DNA from 4 places in the Pseudoalteromonas sp. SR43-2 genome. Region 1 is predicted to be linked to each of the others. Evidence: predicted binding sites of a transcription regulator. Region 1 holds the regulator's gene; each other region holds the start of a gene.

Region 1 (4,740 bases):
TATAAATTGTTATATTACTTTATGGGGGGGAGGTGAGTTAACTGGCGTTACTAACCTATCTATTTTATATATCTGTTTTAATTGAAGCATTAGTAATGCGAATATTGTTTTTATAAAACAGGTTATTCTTGTTCATTAAAGCGTTGTGCTATTAATTCTCCAACAGCGTGTAAAGCTTGCTCAGAATCAGGGCCTTTACAAACAACTTTAACTTCTTTTCCTTGGCTACTTTCAAGTAACATTAGTGCAAGTACGCTATCGCCTGCTGCTTCTTTGTCATCTTGGAATAATGTGATTGTCGCATCAAATTGTACTGCTAATTGCGCAAGCACAGTAGCTGCTCTGGCGTGCAAGCCTAATTTGTTTTTTATTAAAAAGGTATCTTCACAATGCATAACTTACTCTACCTAAGCTGAACAGGTGATTATTCAGCTATATTATTTTTCTTGTTCGCGATGGCGAATTTTTACATTGGGATGTGTCATTGCAAAACTTTCACCGATAGTTTGCGCTAAATACACAGAACGATGTTGCCCGCCTGTACACCCAATAGCAATGGTTAAATAACTGCGGTTATTTCGTTCTAAATGCGGTAACCACGTTTGTACAAATGTTTGAATTTGCCATGTGAATTTTTGCACTATGCTGTGATTAGCTAAATAGTCTTTAACCGGTTGATCTAACCCATTTAAAGGCTTTAACTCTGGTTCCCAGTGTGGATTTGGTAAAAAGCGTGCATCAAATACGTAGTCTGCTTCTTTTGGTATACCGTGTTTAAAACCAAATGATTCAAATGTGACAATCAGTTGCTTATCTTTTTTACCTAAAATCTTTTCACGAATAGATTCAGCGAGTTGATGAACACTTAAATCAGTCGTATCTATCATAAAGTCGGCGCGAGTGGTTAATACATCAAGTAATTCTTTTTCTTTTTTGATGGCTAAATCAAGCGGCAACGAGTCTATTGATAGTGGGTGTAATCTGCGTGTTTCAGAAAAGCGTTTGATCAATGTCTGATCGTCGCTATCTAAATAAAATAACGTAGGGTTTGCAAAGCCTGGTAAGTATTCAAGAATATCGTTAAATTCATCTTGTTCTTTAGGGATGTTGCGCACATCTATGCTAACAGCAATTTTATCGTAGCTATCAGACACACTGCGAACTAATGAAGGTAGTAGGTTTACTGGAATATTATCAACGCAATAATAACCTAAATCTTCTACAACGCGCAAAGCAACCGACTTTCCAGAACCAGAACGGCCGCTTATGATAATTAACTCCATTTAACACCCTTTATAAAACTATGATTGATCGACAATAACTTGGTAAAGCTCAGTATCAGATTTTGCACTGCGTAACTGTTTACAAAAATCTTTGTTGTTTAGTTTATCAGCAATGGTTGCTAGAGTCTTTAAGTGCTGCTGGTTATCGCCATCTGGTACGATGAGTGCGACAAAAATATCAACAGGGCGATTATCGATTGCATCAAAGTTTATTGGAGTTTCGCTAACGAGCACTAAAGCCAAAGGCTCTTCTGCACCGCTCATTCTTCCATGAGGAATAGCAATGCCACGCCCTATACCTGTACTACCTAATTTCTCTCTGCTCATTAAAGCATTAAGAATATCTTGTTGCGGTAAATACGGAAGTTTGTCGTGAGCAAGTTCGCTAATGAACTCTAAAATTCTTTTTTTGCTATTAAAAAGGACCGCAGCTTTGCTGCAGTCCTGGCATATAAGTGAACTTAATTTCATCATATTAGTGTCGAGCAAGCTTCTCTTTGTGTTTGATTACTTGGCGATCGAGCTTGTCGATCAACGAGTCAATAGCGGCATACATATCTTGATGTTCTGTAGAGGCAAATAGCTCAGCACCGCTTACGTGTATTGTGGCTTCTGCTTTTTGATTTAACTTTTCTACATCGAGAATGACATGAACATTATTAATATGATCAGAGTGTCTTTCAAGCTTCGCAAATTTAGTATTAATATAGTCTCTTAGTGAATCGGTTAATTCTACGTGACGACCAGTTAAGTTTAGTTGCATAAGCATTACCCTCTTAGTTTAGCGTCTTAAATCAGACTTTTACGCTGATTTGACGGTGGAATAGCAAGAGATTCGCGGTATTTTGCGATTGTACGTCTCGCTACTTTAATTCCTTGCTCAGCCAATATATCCGCTATTTTGCTATCACTCAATGGTTTTGCTGAGTTTTCTGCTGCGATTAATTTTCGGATAAGCGCACGTATTGCTGTAGATGAACATTCACCACCGTTTTCAGTACTTACATGGCTTGAGAAAAAATATTTAAGCTCAAATATACCACGGGGTGTATGCATGTACTTTTGAGTAGTCACACGCGAAATTGTCGATTCGTGCATTTCTACCATTTCAGCGACATCATTTAAAACCATTGGTTTCATGGCTTCAGGGCCATGTTCAAAAAAGCCTTGTTGTTGCTTAACAATACAATTAGTAACTTTTAATAGCGTGTCGTTTCTACTTTCTAAGCTTTTAATAAACCATTTAGCTTCTTGTAAATGTGAGCGGATAAACTGGCTGTCGCCACTTGATTTTACAGTGCGAGACATTGCCGCGTATTGGCTATTAACACGAATTTTAGGCATGCTATCTGGGTTTAATTCGACAACCCAGCGGCCTTTAATTTTTTTAACTGACACATCAGGAATAACATACTCAGATTCTTCCCTTACAATAGTATCTGCAGGTTTTGGGTTGAGAGTATGTATTAGTGTCATCACTTCTTTAAGCTCTTCTTCTTTAAGCTTAGTTTTTTTCATTAATGTACGATAGTCGCGAGCTGCTAATAGATCAATATGCTCGGTTAAAATCATTTTCGTTTCATTAATGTAAGGTGTTTCTTTATCAAATTGATTAAGCTGAATACACAAACACTCTTGTAAACTACGTGCGGCAATACCCACAGGATCAAACAGTTGGATGCGTTTTAATACCGCTTCAATTTCATCAAGTTCGACTTCGTTATCATCTTCGTTTTCTTGATTAAAGCTTTCTAAAATCTCTTCGCAGCTTAATGTTAAAATACCTGAATCATCGACGGCCTCTACAATCGCAATAGCGATGGCTTCATCGGTAGGGCTAAATGGCGTTAGTTGTAATTGCCACATTAAATACTCATGGAGCGTTTCAGTAGAGGCGCCTTGGTATATTGATTCGTCTTCAGGCATTGGACCTGATGAGGCTGCAGGAGCGGCACTCATGTACTCATCCCAACTAACATCCATAGCCATGTCGTCACTTAGCGTGTCTTTTGCAAGTGCTTCACCAGTATCTTGTTCATATTCGCTCGGAGCATCATCAGCAGATGCGCTAACAGTTATGTCATCGGTATCAGCTTTTTGCTCGTTTTTACCAGCAGCGTCTTCAGAATAGTCTGCCTCTTCAACCTCTAATAGTGGATTACTGTCGAGAGCTTCTTGTATTTCTTGCTGGAGATCCAATGTACTGAGTTGCAACAAACGAATAGCTTGTTGCAGCTGTGGAGTCATTGTAAGTTGCTGGCCCATGCGCAGCTGTAGTGATTGCCTCATGTATCTCTAACAATCCTTTTATGTTGTTATAATTAATACTAGCAGATGCTTAAAGACATGGCGTAAATGTTACAGCCTAAATTGCTCGCCTAAATAAACATCGCGTACTGTTTTATCATTTAATACGTGTTCTGGAGTACCTGATGCAATCAGCTCCCCATGAGAAACAATGTAGGCTTTTTCGCAAACATCAAGGGTCTCTCTTACGTTATGGTCGGTAATTAATACTCCAATCCCACGATTTTTAAGATGTTCTATTATTTTCTTTATATCTAATACCGAAATAGGGTCAACACCGGCAAACGGTTCATCCAGTAATATAAATTTAGGATCTGCTGCCAGCGCTCGTGCTATTTCTACACGACGACGTTCTCCACCCGATAATGCCATACCTTGGCTATCACGAATGTGTTGTATGCTAAATTCATCTAATAAGTTATTGAGCGTATCTTCTCTGGCTTGTTTATTTAGTTCTTTGCGCGTTTCTAAAATGGCCATTAAGTTTTGATAAACAGTCAGCTTTCTAAAAATTGATGACTCTTGCGGTAAGTAGCCTATGCCTAATCTAGCACGACTATGCATAGGTAAAAGAGTAATATCGTTATCATCAATAGATATTTTACCTTTGTCGCTAGGAACAAGCCCTACGATCATATAAAAAGTCGTTGTTTTACCAGCACCGTTAGGGCCAAGTAAGCCAACTATACTGCCAGCTTGTACTTCGAGGCCGACGTTTTTTACAACTTCACGACCTTTATAGCTTTTTGCCAATAGTTCTGCTTTTAATGTGCTCATGGTTGACCTTTATCGCCTTTTTTACTTTTTTTAGTTTCGATCGGTACTAAAATTGTGTGAACGCGGTCAGTTGAGTTTTCATCTTTTTCGGCACTGATGAGCTGCTGCTCTATGTCGTAGGTAATGCTTTTAGCATTTATTTTTTGTCCGGCTTGCGATACTTGTGCATTACCAACAAGCGTTAAAAAACGCTTAGATACATCATAACGTACTTCGTCAGCACTGGCGCTCATAGTCGTGCCATCTGATTGCTTTTCTTCAAAGTGCGCAGGGCTACCTGTGGCAATTAATAATTGTTTATTATCACCAAGTTCATCGCGTTTGTGTACTTCGAGGCGATCGGCTGTAATGCGGCGATTACCGTGAATTATCT
Region 2 (4,740 bases), on a different contig from region 1:
AATTTAGGATCAAAGCGCTTACCCGAAGCATCTCGTGATAATTTTCAAACAAAGTTAATGTCGCGTTTAAAAGATTTAGAAACTCAAGTAAACGACATGCTGTTATTTGCTAAAAGTGGCGATCAGCAAGTTGTTGAGCAAGTTTCAATGCAGCAGCTTTTAACCGAAGTTAAAGCAGGTGCCGATGCGATGGTCGCACTTAATGAAAGTGAACTGGATGTAAGCTTACCAGAGCCAGATATACAAATAGTTGGTAATAAAACGGCATTGGCCAGTGCTATTCAAAATCTAGTGCACAATAGTATTCAAGTTATTGGCGGCGGCGCAAAAGTAAAAATTAGCGCACAAAGAGATTTAAAAGATTTAGATATGGTTCGTATTAGTGTGAGCGACAATGGCCCAGGTGTTGATTTAAGCCAAAGCGATAAAATTTTTGAACCATTTTTTACTACAAAAAGTCAGGGCACAGGTTTAGGGCTTGCTGTAGTGAGTTCGGTGGCTAGTGCGCACCAAGGCCGTGTTGATGTGACTAATAATACGCATGGTGGTGCCTGCTTTAGCTTGTTACTGCCTATTAAGGCAACATCTAAATTAGAGGGGTCATTATGAGTAACACTATTTTAGTTGTCGAAGATGACGCAGGGCTTCGTGAAGCCTTAATAGATACCCTTGAAATGTCGGGTATTGAATGTGTTGCAGCGAGCAGTGCTGAGCAAGCAATGTTACTGCTTAAAAAAGATCAATTTTCGCTTGTTGTAAGCGACGTGCAAATGGGCGCAATGAGTGGACTTGATTTACTACGCAGTATTAAATTAAACCACCCTGATTTACCTGTATTGATGATGACGGCGTATGCCACAATTGACGATGCGGTAGAGGCCATGCGCCTAGGTGCAATTGACTACATGGCAAAACCATTTGCACCTGAAGTGCTGTTAAATATGGTGAGCCGTTATTTGCCTGAAAAAGCAAAAGAAACCGACGGCCCCGTTGTTGCTGATCCAACTAGTATTCAATTATTGGAGCTTGCAAGTAAAGTAGCACGCTCTGATGCAAGTGTAATGGTACTTGGCCCAAGTGGTTCAGGTAAGGAAGTACTTGCGCGTTATATTCATGATAAGTCGAGCCGATGTAATGAGCCATTTGTAGCGATTAACTGCGCGGCTATTCCTGAAAATATGCTCGAAGCCACGTTATTTGGTTACGAAAAAGGGGCTTTTACGGGGGCGATTCAAGCATGTCCGGGTAAGTTTGAGCAAGCACAAGGCGGTACTATTTTACTTGATGAAATTACTGAGATGGACTTAGGGCTACAAGCTAAACTTTTACGCGTACTGCAAGAGCGTGAAGTAGAGCGTTTAGGGGGTCGTAAAACAATCCAGCTCGATGTACGTATTTTGGCAACCAGTAATCGTGATTTAAAAGAAGCCGTGGTAGATAATCAGTTTAGAGAAGATTTATATTACAGGCTTAATGTTTTTCCACTTATGTGGCGACCATTGTGCCAACGCCCTGGCGATATTATTGTATTGGCTAAGCATTTAATTGAGCGCCATATAAGTAAAAGCAAAGAGCCCATGGCATATTTAGATAAAGCTGCTGAGCAAAAGTTACTGGCTCACGCGTGGCCTGGTAATGTGCGCGAGCTTGATAATGTTATACAGCGTGCGCTTATACTGCGCACGGGTAATACAATAAACGAGCATGCTATTTTTATCGAAAACTTAGTATCTAATAACTTTGTTATGGAGCCTTCATTGGCCCCTGCGCAAACCGTATCGCCAACAGAATTAGCTCACGCAGACAAAGGTGTTGATAAAAGCACGTTAAGCTCTGCATATTATGATGAAAAATCGCATGCTGAGGATGAGCCTAAACAAGGTTTATTAGCGGCAGATACCGGTAGCTATAAAGATGAGCTTAAAGACAAAGAGCATCGCATTATTTTAGAAACCCTTGCACGTTGCCAAGGTAAGCGTAAAGACGTTGCCGAAACGTTGGGCATAAGCCCACGAACTTTACGTTATAAACTAGCGCAAATGCGCGATTTAGGTATTTCACTTCCTGCATAACCTCCTATAAACCCTAAGTTTGCGCTGCGAGCTTAGGGTTGTCAAAACTCTGACTCACACAAATTAAAGTTAACTCATTGTATTTTAATAATTAATTATTTGGCATGCTTTGTGCTTTATTACTTATAAGAGTTCACTGCGTGTCAGAGATAAATTATGAAAATTCAAAACAGTGCTGTATTTCAAGAAATGCAATCAATGGCTTTAGAAGCCGGCCGTAATAATCAAACTAATAAACTGCCAACTCAGGTGCAGTCTACTTCTACAGCACAATTTGGCGACATGCTAAGTGATGCAATAAATTCAGTGCACGGATTACAACAAGACGCCGCGCAAAAAGTAACAGCAGTTGAGATGGGGGATCGAAGTGTATCTCTTGCTGAGGCGATGATTGCTTCTCAAAAATCATCAGTTGCTTTTGAGGCTACAGTACAGGTTCGTAATAAACTTGTTGAAGCTTATAAAGAAATCATGAACATGCCTGTTTAATTAGGTAGTGGAGAATTATTGTGGCGCAATCTAACCAATCTACAGACCTAGCACTTGCTGGTGGCGGTATTGACCAAAGTGGTGGTGATGATCAACAAGAACAAAAGTCAGGCTACTTAAGTGCTTTAAATGGTGTTGATGTATTGCGCCAAGTAACATTGGTTATAGCATTGGCTATTTGTTTAGCTATCGCGATTTTTATTATTATTTGGGCTCGTCAGCCAGATATGCGCCCGTTAGGCAAAATGCAAACAGAAGAGCTTATTCAAACATTAGACTTTTTAGATGCGCAAAAAATTGAATATCAACTTGATGGCAATGTTGTATCGGTTGATGAAAGCGAATACCAAAACATTAAACTGCTAATGACCCGCGAGGGGTTAGAGCAAGGCCCTGCATCTGGCTCTGACATAATTATGCAAGATATGGGCTTTGGTGTAAGCCAGCGCTTGGAGCGTGAACGCTTAAAGCATGGTCGTGAACAGCAATTAGCACGCACCATTGAAGAGCTAAATAACATTACTCGCGCCAAAGTATTGTTAGCCATCCCTAAAGAAAACGTATTTGCCCGCAGAGAGAAAAAACCATCTGCTACTGTTGTATTAACACTTAAGCGTGGCCGCTCACTTGACCGTGAAGAAGTAGACTCTGTTGTTGATATGATTGCTTCAGCAGTACAAGGCCTAGAGCCTGCACGTGTTACGGTTACTGACCAAAATGGTCGCTTATTAAATTCAGGTTCGCAAAGCTCATTAGCAGCACGCTCTCGTAAAGAATACGATTTAGAACGCAAGCGCGAACAAGAGTATCTTGAAAAAATAGACAGTATTTTAATACCGGTTGTTGGGCTTGCAAACTATACAGCTCAAGTTGATTTGAGCATGGACTTTAGCTCAGTTGAGGAAACTCAAAAGCGTTATAACCCAGACCTACCAGCGGTTAGAAGCGAAACCACATTTGAAGAAAACAACATTGGTGGTTTAGCTGTTGGTATTCCTGGTGCGCTTACAAATCAACCACCGCTAAACTCAAACATTCCTGAGGTTGCGGGGCAAGGTGGCGCAGGTACTGCTACGTCACCAACACGTAGCCACAAAGAAGCAACACGTAATTATGAACTCGATACAACTATTTCTCACAAGCGCCAGCAAAGTGGTGTAATACGCAGAATAAGTGTGTCAGTTGCTGTTGACTACGTCCCTAAAGTGGGAGAAAACGGCGAAACAACTATGGCCCCGCGCTCGGTAGAGGCATTGTCAAATATTCGTCGCTTATTACAAGGTGGTGTAGGTTTTGATATGCAACGTGGTGATGCACTTGAAGTAGTAACAGTACCGTTTGTACGTGAAGCAACAAATTTAGCAATAGAAGTGCCACTGTGGGAACAAGACTGGTTTATGAAAATAGCCCGCCTTGTACTAGGCGCCTTAGTTATCATTGTATTGATAATGGCAGTAGTAAAACCAATGCTTAAGCGCTTAATTTACCCAGACGATACACTAGAAGAATACGACGAAGATGCATTAAGTTCAGGCGTAGATATTGGCGACAATACACTTGATATGCTAAATAAAGACTTTGATTCTGCTTCGGTTGGTTTCTCAAGTGATGGTACACTGCAGTTACCGGATTTACATGGCGACGAAGATTTACTCAAAGCAATTCGTGCCCTTGTAGCTAACGAACCAGAACTATCATCACAAGTAGTGAAAGCGTGGTTAACAGAAGATGACTGATCAAGAACAAAAACAACTCCCGCCAGCCTTTGATGTTGATAAGCTAGATGGGGTAGATAAAGCTGCTATATTACTTTTGAGTTTATCAGAAGAAGATGCCGCGCAAATCCTTAAACACTTAGAACCTAAACAGGTGCAAAAAGTGGGTATGGCGATGGCTGGGCTACAGGATTTATCTCAAGCTAAAATTAGCGCTGTACACAACTTGTTTATAGAACAAATTCAAAGCTTTAGTACCATTGGTTTTCAGTCAGAAGACTTTATTAAAAAAGCGCTTACAGCAGCACTTGGTGAAGACAAAGCCGCTAGCCTTATTGACCAAATTGTTATGGGCTCAGGTGCTAAAGGCTTGGATTCATTAAAATGGATGGACTCTAAGCAGGTAGCAAACATTATTCGTAATGAGCATCCGCAAATTCAAACCATTGTATTGTCGTATTTAG
Region 3 (4,740 bases), on a different contig from region 1:
TTCAATTTTTAAATTTGTACTCGTATCGCCCCATGTGCGTCCAAGTAACCAACGAGGGTCGCTAATTGCTTGTTTTATTGATTTATTTCGCCACGCGTAGCCTGCAAAAACAGCGGCTTGAGTTTGTGGCTGCCCTTCACCGCCCATTGTTCCGTAAGCAAGTCGACGACCATCGCTAAACTTTGCCAGTGCTGGGTTAAGTGTATGAGCGGGCTTTTTATTTGGAGCAAGGGCGTTGGTATCTTGATTGTTTAAACTAAAGCTTAAACCACGGTTATTCCACACAAAGCCGCCTTCACTCATTAATATTCCGCTGCCAAATTCCCAGTAAATACTTTGAATAAAGCTGACTAATTGCCCGTTTTTATCTCTGGCTGCCATCCACACAGTATCGCCAGGCTCTGCGTTAAATGGCCATTTTTTGGCTTTACTCATATCAATATTGTTAGCAAGTTCGCATAAGCGATTATCGGTTAGTGCGTTTTTATAATCATCCCCTAACACATCAGGGTCAGCCCAAAGGGTAGGGCGATGGGTAAAGCTTTGTTTAGTTGCCTCAACAATTAAATGTGTCCAGTCGGCATCGGTTTTAGCTAAATGCTTTAACTTATTTACGGCACCAATTATTTGTAGTGAATGCACGCCCTGTGTTGGCGCGGGTAAGTTGTAGCAATCAATACCACTGAGGTTTGCATTTAGCGCAGTAACTACCTCGGCTTTAGTATTTGCAATGTCACCTGCGGCGATTGAGCTGCCTGCTTTTGCTAAGTCGGCGGCAAATGTGTTGGCAAGTGCGCCTTCATAAAATGCGTTTAAGCCATGTTTTGCTAGGTATTCAAACGTTGCTGCAAGTTTAGGGTTTTTAAAATGTTGACCTGCTTGCAAGGGCTTGCCATTGGGTATGTAGAGGTTTTTAAACGCGTCATTGGTATTGTTAGCAGTGGCTAGCTTTTCGCAGCCTGCTTGCAAGCTTTTTGTAACGGTAAAGCCCTCGCGCGCAAGCTCAATAGCGGGTGCTAAAATTTGTGACAGTGGTAGTGCTGCGTGCTCATCTAGTTCAAGCGCCTTTTGCCAGCCGCGTATTGTGCCCGCTTGAGTAAGTGCGCTTAATCCGCCGCGCTCTGGTATTTGCGTGAGCGAGTTATATGGCGTTGTATTAGTTGCTGCACGGCCGCAGGCGTCAATAGCTGTGGGCGTTTTTTGGTTTGGGTTATCGATAAGCCAAAAGCTGTCGCCACCAATTGAGTTCATATGTGGGTATACAACGCTAATAGCAGCGGCAGCCGCTACCATAGCCTCGGTAGCTGTACCGCCTTGTTTTAGTATATTTATACCCGCCTCAGTGGCCGAAAAATGAGACGCGGTAAATGCAATGTTGTGTGTGGTCATGCCGGTGTGTCCTGTTTAAAGTGTGCAGCTAGGTGCTTAACGCAAGCAAGTAGGCTTTTATCGTTACCGTGGCTCATCATTAATGAAAAACCATACGGATGATCATTTGCTAAATCAGCCAGCGGTAAATGCACTTGCGCTGAGCCACTAAGCCCTGCAATTGCCGAAAGCGTAATAATTTGCATGCGTAAGGCGCTTGTGTCGGCGCCTAATTTAGGTGCGGTTGTGGGGGTGGTTGGCAAAAATAAACAGCTGTTTGTATTTAGGTTTTTAGCTATTAGTGTTTGCCATTGGGTTTGTACTTTTAGTGCTTCTTGTTCTTCTTGATCAGTTAGGGCAAGCGCCATATTAAAACGTGCCGCAATTGCTGGAGCAAACTGGGGAAGTTGCCCCGGCAATTGAAGCCAATCTTTATGCGTTTTTGCGATTGCTCGCCCTTGCAGTACTCTAAAACTATCCGCAAGTTCATTTAATAAGTTGCTGTTAGGTAGTTCAAATTCTTTATGGTGCTTAAAATTAGGCTTGGTTTTTTCAAGCAATTGTTTAAGTGGGGCTTGTAAAGCAGGGTCAACGAGTTCAAATAGTGCTTCGCAAATAACCAGCGTATTTACTTTATTAATAGCTTGTTGTGGTAATAATATATCGCCAACGCTGCTTAATAGCTCGGCGCTTTGGGTAAGCCAACCTATGGTATCAAAAGGGGGAGCCAACGGTATTAGGCCGTCTTTTTCAATCACGTTATGGCTTGGCCTTATGCCATATAAACCACAATAGCTGGCGGGTATTCTAATTGAGCCGCCGGTGTCGGTGCCTAAGCCAATATCAGCTAAGTTTGCTGCAACTGCAGCAGCAGACCCCATACTCGAACCACCGCAAGCATGCCCTTTTAATTTAGGATTTTGCGCAGCGCCATAATGTATATTATTACCCTCTAAGCTATAAGCTAGCTCGTCAGTATGGGTAAAGCCTATAAAGTTACAACCAGCGGTCATGAGCTTATTAACCGAGCTTGCCGTATTTTGAGCCGGTTTAGCTGTTTTAAACCAGTGTGGGTTGCCTGCGCTGTTACGCTCGCCCTTTACTGCAAATACATCTTTTACAGCTAAGCGATTGTTTGCAAGCACTCCAGACTGGCTTGTTTGCCACAGGGTAGGACCGTGATTGCAAAATATACCTTTGTTGTTTTTTTTATCACTCATTTGCAGCTCATTATTATAAAACTGACCAAGTACTTACTTATTAAGTTAAGAGTGATTAAAAAGCGGGCTGGTTATTATTATTATGAATACCAATTTTATTAAAAACATGATCATTCTATCGGATTAAATAGCGCACTCACTGCGTCATTTTCTTCGCGTTATAATAGATCACTAATTTAATGCAATTGCTAAAGCTGTGCTTTTTAATCGGTAGTTTTGATTTTATAGTGCTTAGACTAAGCAAGAGGAATGCCATAAATTAAAATCCTGTCCAACTGGTCAGGGTTTAGTGGGTTGTATGAGATTTGTAAATGTGGGCTGTAGAAATAGTGAGATTAAAATGAGCTAAAACAAACCAATTTGGTGCGCAGATGCACCAAGTTGGTCTTTATTTATATGGTTTTGAGTGCTAAATAAGGGGCGTTTTACTGATGATTAAACCATTAATATCGGCGTAAACCCAATCGTTAGGTTCAATAGTGGTGCTAAGCATGGTAACAGCTTGGTTTTTATCACCAAAGCCGCGCTTTAAGGTACTACGCGGTGTAGAGCCTAGCGCCATTACAGGTAAGTTCATTGTGGCGAGTATTTCAATATCTCGGCAACAGCCATTTATTATTACGCCTTCCCAGCCATTACTTAAGGCACGCTCAGCCATAATATCGCCTATAAATGCAAAGCGTTTGCTCGCAAAACCGTTTATAACCAATACTTTACCTTCACCATTTTCATGCAATATATCGGCAGCAAAAGAGTTGTCTTCTGGGCAGGTAACGGTAACTACTTTGCCATAAAACGTGGTTTTTTTGCCAAAGTGATAAAGGCCGCTGTCTGCTACTTGCACGTTATCGCGATGATCGTCAAACAAATCGGGTGTAGTAAAGGATGTCATGGGTTAAGTCTCACTTTGCTCAGGTATTTTAAGACCAATACCTTTTAAAATTATGTGGGCAATTGATTGCGTAATTTGTGCCACATCGGTTTCGTCGTACTCTAATTTGTTCATTACGAGTAAAACCTCAGCCTGAAAGTCGGCGTAATATTGCGTGGTAGACCAAATAGTAAAGAGCAAATGATAGGGGTCAACCTTATCCATTTTATCTGCATCCATCCATGCTTGAAGTACATCAACCTTTTGTTTAACCCAAGGGCGGGTATTGGTTCTAAAGTAGTTTTGTAAATAAGGGGCACCGCGCAGTATTTCACTGGCAAATAAGCGAGATTGCATTGGCTGATTTACGGCCAGTATTACTTTGCTTTTAATATAGTTATAAAGCACGGTAGCTGGATCGTCGTTAATTGTGACGTTATCGAGCCCTAAGTTCCAATTAGCTATTATGCGGTCAATCACAGACTCGTACAGACCATCCTTACTTTTAAAGTAATACAAAATATTAGCTTTTGGCACCTGCGCTTCTTTAGCAACCATGCTCATACTTGCTCCGTCGTAACCTAATTGCGAAAACAATTGCTCGGCGGCATCTAAAATTAGTTTTTGGTTTTTCTCGCGTGTAATTTCTTTTTTATTTGGCTTTATTTGTGTGGTCATTATAGAGTTTGCGTGTTTAACGTATTGATTGATTGTAGCTTTACTGACCAAAAGGTCAATTACTAAAAAGTGTGAATGTTAAAAACAAACGAGAGGTTTAAGCTATTAACTTTAGGGTCTGTTGAACTTTGCGGATTAAAATTTGTTCAAACTAGGGGCTATTTAATCGCGGCGCGAGATTTGTAACCTAGTGGGCTAAGTAAAAACCGAGCAAAGCTTCCGCGTCCTGCTCACGCCCCTTACCTACATCCATGTAGGCAACAAAGAGTAAGTAGTCCCTAGGAAGAACCCTTTGGGCAGCGCCTGTTTTGCATTAATGCTACGTTATCGCCCATTTATGGGGAATAACCACACTATATAGGCTCTGCCTTGCCTAAATACCAAACAGACTGCTGCAAATTTAACCTTGAAAGATCAACAGACCCTAATTGTTTAATTAAATAATTACTGTTAGTTTAGTTTCAAATTTACGAGTAGTACTTTTGGATTGGCAAATGGAGTTTTTAAGCAAAAATAAATACACGCTTTATGGAGTTGCTGCAATATTACTGTGGAGTTGCTTAGTGGCATTACTACGGGATATTTCTGAGTTGTTTAGCCCCA
Region 4 (4,740 bases), on a different contig from region 1:
GATAGCATTTGGCCACTGTTAAAACCAGGTGGCACATTGGTGTATGCTACGTGTTCGGTTCTTCCACAAGAAAACCAACAGCAAGTTGCTAAGTTTTTAGCTAATAACGATGATGTAGAACATATACCTCTACACGAAAACGATACCGTAACAACGCCAGGTTTGCAGTTACTGCCCGGTGAAAGTGATGGATTTTATTACGCTAAGCTAGTTAAAAAAGCCTAATAGCCGTACACTAAATAGTTAGCCATTTATGAAACATTAAATGGCTATTTTTTTAATTAAATTATGATCAATACCACGGGTAAATAATGAAAATAATTATACTCGGTGCCGGGCAAGTTGGTGCTACGCTTGCTGAAAACTTAGTTGGCGAACAAAACGAAATTACCGTTGTTGATATAGACGGTAACCGATTACGTGAACTTCAAGATAAGTACGACTTACAAGGGGTTATGGGCCACAGCGCGCATCCTGATGTATTACGCCGTGCAGGTGCTGAAGATGCCGATATGATTATTGCGGTAACCAGTTCAGATGAAGTGAACATGGTTGCATGCCAAGTGGCGTACAGTATTTTTAAAACGCCCACTAAAATTGCCCGCATTCGCTCAGAGCAATATTTAAAATACCGCGAAAAACTATTTCAAAACGATGATTTACCAATCGATCATTACATTGCTCCCGAAGCACTGGTCACTAAGTATATTCGCCGTTTAATTGACTACCCTGGTGCTCTGCAAGTATTGCAGTTTGCTGATGGCATGCTCTCGTTAGTAGCCGTAAAAGCTTACTATGGCGGTTTACTTGTTGGTTATGCGTTATCTGCACTTAAAGAACACATCCCTAATGTAGAGACTCGTGTTGCCGCTATTTATCGTCAAGGTAAAGCAATAAAACCATTGGGTACCACTGTTATTGAAGCAGATGACGAAGTATTCTTTATTGCCGCTACAAAACATATACGCGCAGTAATGAACGAGCTACAAAAACTTGAACGTTCTTACAAAAAAATTATGATAGCTGGTGGCGGTAACATTGGGGCAGGCCTTGCCCGCTCTCTTGAAAAAAACCACACCGTTAAACTAATTGAACGCAGTAAAGAACGTGCCGAGCAACTCTCAGAAATGCTCGATAATACGGTTGTTTTTTGTGGTGACGCGTCTGATCAAGAACTGCTCTCAGAAGAGCATATTGAACAAGTAGATGTGTTTATTGCCGTAACCAATGACGATGAAGCAAACATTATGTCAGCCATGCTTGCAAAACGTATGGGCGCACAAAAAACCATGGTACTTATCCAGCGTGGAGCTTACGTTGATTTGGTACAAGGCGGCGAAATAGACATTGCCATATCGCCACAACAAGCAACAATATCAGCGTTATTAACGCACGTACGCCGTGGTGATATTGTTAACGTGTATTCACTGCGTAAAGGTGCGGCAGAAGCCATAGAAGCGGTTGCTCATGGTGATGAAAACACATCTAAAGTGGTTGGTCGTGCGATTGCCGACATAAAACTACCTGCAGGTACAACTATTGGCGCAATAGTACGTAATGACGATGTACTGATAGCCCACGACGATACAATAATTATGTCGGGCGATCATGTCATTATGTTTTTAATCGACAAAAAACACATTACCGTTGTAGAAAAACTATTCCAAGTAAGTGCTATATTCCTTTAACTAGTTACGCTAATTAGTTAATTTAAAATACAAAAAAGCCGCTGACTAAGGCGGCTTTAGTGGAGTACCTTCGAATATTGATTACTGTACCTTTGAAAACTCTTCTTTAGAGATTTCACCATTTCCATCAGTATCTAAATCATCAAAAATCTTTACAAGTTGAGGGTTAACCTTCGCTTCTTCCATTGTAATCGCACCGTCGCCATCTGCATCAAAAGAGGCAAAGTCCACTGCTGCGTATGCTGCTGATGAAGATGCTAAAACGATAACTGCAAGTGTTGTATTGAATGTTTTCATAATAATATTCCTAGTAATATGGGAAGTTCTTTTCAAAGATCCCTGACTGTGAAAAATGTTTAATTAGTAATTAGCGAACTCTTCTTTAGAAAGCTCGCCGCTACCATCTGTGTCTAGCTCAATAAATTCAGCCATTAAATCGGTATCGACTGCCGCTTCGCTTGGGCTAATTGTGCCGCTACCATCGATATCAAGGCTGTCAAAATCTGATGCTGCAAATGCAGCTGAAGAAGATGCTAGTACTATAAGTGCTAATGCTTTATTTAAATGTTTCATAACTTAATCCTTCAATGTTCTATCAAAAAAATTGCTTCGTTTAACTTAAAACGTAATTTTTCACTTCCTTGTTATCCTCTTTCGTAAGCTCCCTTGCCTACTTAGGTTGTCTTTGGCAACTCAGGATAAATACTTTTTAATTAAGCTTCTGAAAATTCTTCTTTTGATAACTCACCATTTTGGTCGGTATCAAGCTCAGAAAACATGCTCATTAATTTTGCGTCTACTGATGCTTCTGCTTGGCTAATTGTGCCACTGCCGTCTACATCAAGTGTGTCAAAATCTGTTGCTGCAAAAGCGGCTGAAGAAGATGCAATAGCGATAAGTGCTAAAGTTTTATTAATGCTTTTCATAATATGTATCCTTCAAATTTATGTGTGTGCGATTAAGTATTTCACTTTGAATCACGATTTCGTTCAGTACACCCTGACTATTACAACTTAAATGCCAACATTGAAAAGCCATTAACTTTCAATAAGTTAAAAATAAAACGTACAATAAGTAGGAATTTTCAGAGTCATTACTGTTGCCTTTTCGCAACACGCTTTAAAGGTGAAAAACTAAAGTCATTAAAAACAAATAGTTATGTTTATATAAAAAGATACATTTTAAAATGTAGAGCTATAAAAGGAGGGATTTTAAAAAATAATTAAGGTTAATTTTAACGAAGTAGCTATAACAACAAAAAAAAAGCCATAACAAAAAACACGTAAAACATTGTTTTATTTAAATAATATTTTTAATTATATAAAAACAAAAAAACACTTTATAAATACTCACTTAAAACGCCATTTTGTTGCAAATAAGCGAAAAACGATTTAGTCAACGGTGGGCTCAAGCGCAGATGGGTCTATAAAATGCTCTTTCATAAAGGTTTTCATTTCATCCTCGCTTGCTAGTAGCTTAATTCCGCAGTGCACACCTGCAGCATGCTCTTTAACACTGCAAATTTCACCTTCAAAATCTTTATCACTACTATTGAGGACGACAGTGCATTGCATATCTTTTATACCTTCAGCTTGCTGGGCGCCTCTAATATCAAACATTACACCGGTGAGTGAAATGTCCTTAATAAGGCCTTCAAGCACTCTATCGTCACTTAGTTTTAGCTTTGCAGGTAATAAGGTAGGTATGCGTGTTTGCGAGCGTAGCGCAAATAGCTGCACTTGCTTAGGAAAATTAATAAAGACGAGTTTAGCAGGATGCGAGGCTACTGACATAATTTGCTGGCGAAACGCAATAACTTGCCCACCACTGCCTTCAATCAGTACTCTTACAACAACCATTACGCCATCACGTAAATAGTCACTCGCCGCAGGTAAACGCTTAGCATTGGGATAATTTAAAATAATAAACTGCTTATCGAGTAAACCAACTAATTCAGTTTTAACACGCTTACTGCTTGTAGGTGTTAATATTTCTAGGTCGACTAAGCTGCCTACACTTATATGCTTTAGCTTTTCTAAATTTGTTGGCATATCCCTTTCCCAATAGTTCGTAATTTAAAACTTAAGCCGCTCGTTTATCCACGCCAAAAAGTAGGCGTAAATAACACTAATAAAGTAAATATTTCTAAACGACCAAACACCATTGCAATAGTAAGCAACCATTTAGCACCATCGGTTATAGCACCATAATGCGACGCTACATCTCCTAAACCAGGCCCTAAGTTATTTAAACAAGCCGCAGTGGCTGAGAACGCAGTTATGTTATCCATACCCGTGCCCATAAGCGCTAACATAATAATAATAAATACCAGCGCATAAGCAGAGAAAAAGCCCCACACAGCTTCTACTACTTTATCTGGCAACGCCTTACGACCCAGCTTGATTGAATATATAGCACGAGGATGCACTAAACGATTGAGCTCACGCACGCCCTGCAAGTAAAGTAAAAATACGCGAACTACTTTCATGCCACCACCGGTAGAGCCTGCACAGCCACCAATAAAGCTCGAAAATATAAGTAAAATAGGTAAAAACAACGGCCATGTTGAAAAGTTATCCGTAGCAAAGCCTGCTGTTGTACTCATTGAAACAGCTTGAAATAACGCCTGATCGAGGGTTTCATCGCCATTAGCAAATATTTCGTTAGAGGAAAGTACGGTAAAACAAATAACCACCAGCGCTAATTGAATACACAAAAACACCTTAAACTCTGGGTCTCTAATATAAACTTGTATGTTACGACTGGCCACTGCGGCGTAATGCAGGGAGAAGTTAACAGCGGCAATAATTAAAAAGAACACACAAATAAAGTTAATTACAGGGCTGTCAAAGTGACCCATGGAAGCATCGTAAGTAGAAAAACCACCTATCGCCACCGTTGAGAATGCATGACATATCGCATCAAACCACTCCATCCCTGCCGCCCAATAAGCCAGCATACAAGTAATAGTCAACGACACATAAATATACCAAAGGTGCTTTGCAGTATCGGCAATTCGCGGGGTCATTTTAGAATCTTTTACAGGCCCTGG

Evidence for each region. The regulator sigma-54, encoded in region 1, starts transcription at its own class of promoters, with help from an activator protein. The targets are predictions, from matches to a motif close to GTTGGCACGNNNNTNGNNT.
Region 2: a site for sigma-54 is predicted at 2,171-2,189, ahead of fliE (flagellar hook-basal body complex protein FliE). Genes of this name have one in related genera too.
Region 3: a site for sigma-54 is predicted at 2,827-2,845, ahead of H5120_RS13635 (amidase family protein). Genes of this name have one in related genera too.
Region 4: a site for sigma-54 is predicted at 2,695-2,713, ahead of H5120_RS19355 (EF-hand domain-containing protein). Genes of this name have one in related genera too.

The regions. Positions count from the first base shown of each region.
Region 1 is NZ_JACJED010000001.1:61,535-66,274, forward strand. It holds gene H5120_RS00320 (HPr family phosphocarrier protein) at 123-395, opposite strand; gene rapZ (RNase adapter RapZ) at 438-1,283, opposite strand; gene ptsN (PTS IIA-like nitrogen regulatory protein PtsN) at 1,302-1,754, opposite strand; gene hpf (ribosome hibernation promoting factor) at 1,759-2,046, opposite strand; gene H5120_RS00340 (RNA polymerase factor sigma-54) at 2,073-3,572, opposite strand; gene lptB (LPS export ABC transporter ATP-binding protein) at 3,642-4,367, opposite strand; gene lptA (lipopolysaccharide transport periplasmic protein LptA) at 4,364-4,740, opposite strand, start outside.
Region 2 is NZ_JACJED010000016.1:94,444-99,183, reverse strand. It holds gene H5120_RS14145 (PAS domain-containing sensor histidine kinase) at 1-609, shown strand, start outside; gene H5120_RS14140 (sigma-54 dependent transcriptional regulator) at 606-2,072, shown strand; gene fliE (flagellar hook-basal body complex protein FliE) at 2,229-2,561, shown strand; gene fliF (flagellar basal-body MS-ring/collar protein FliF) at 2,582-4,297, shown strand; gene fliG (flagellar motor switch protein FliG) at 4,290-4,740, shown strand, end outside.
Region 3 is NZ_JACJED010000015.1:120,034-124,773, forward strand. It holds gene H5120_RS13630 (gamma-glutamyltransferase family protein) at 1-1,389, opposite strand, end outside; gene H5120_RS13635 (amidase family protein) at 1,386-2,588, opposite strand; gene H5120_RS13640 (putative 4-hydroxy-4-methyl-2-oxoglutarate aldolase) at 2,998-3,480, opposite strand; gene H5120_RS13645 (TetR/AcrR family transcriptional regulator) at 3,484-4,137, opposite strand; gene yddG (aromatic amino acid DMT transporter YddG) at 4,632-4,740, shown strand, end outside.
Region 4 is NZ_JACJED010000032.1:10,248-14,987, forward strand. It holds gene rsmB (16S rRNA (cytosine(967)-C(5))-methyltransferase RsmB) at 1-225, shown strand, start outside; gene trkA (Trk system potassium transporter TrkA) at 312-1,688, shown strand; gene H5120_RS19345 (EF-hand domain-containing protein) at 1,770-1,985, opposite strand; gene H5120_RS19350 (calmodulin) at 2,049-2,261, opposite strand; gene H5120_RS19355 (EF-hand domain-containing protein) at 2,402-2,614, opposite strand; gene H5120_RS19360 (flagellar brake protein) at 3,080-3,739, opposite strand; gene H5120_RS19365 (TrkH family potassium uptake protein) at 3,784-4,740, opposite strand, start outside.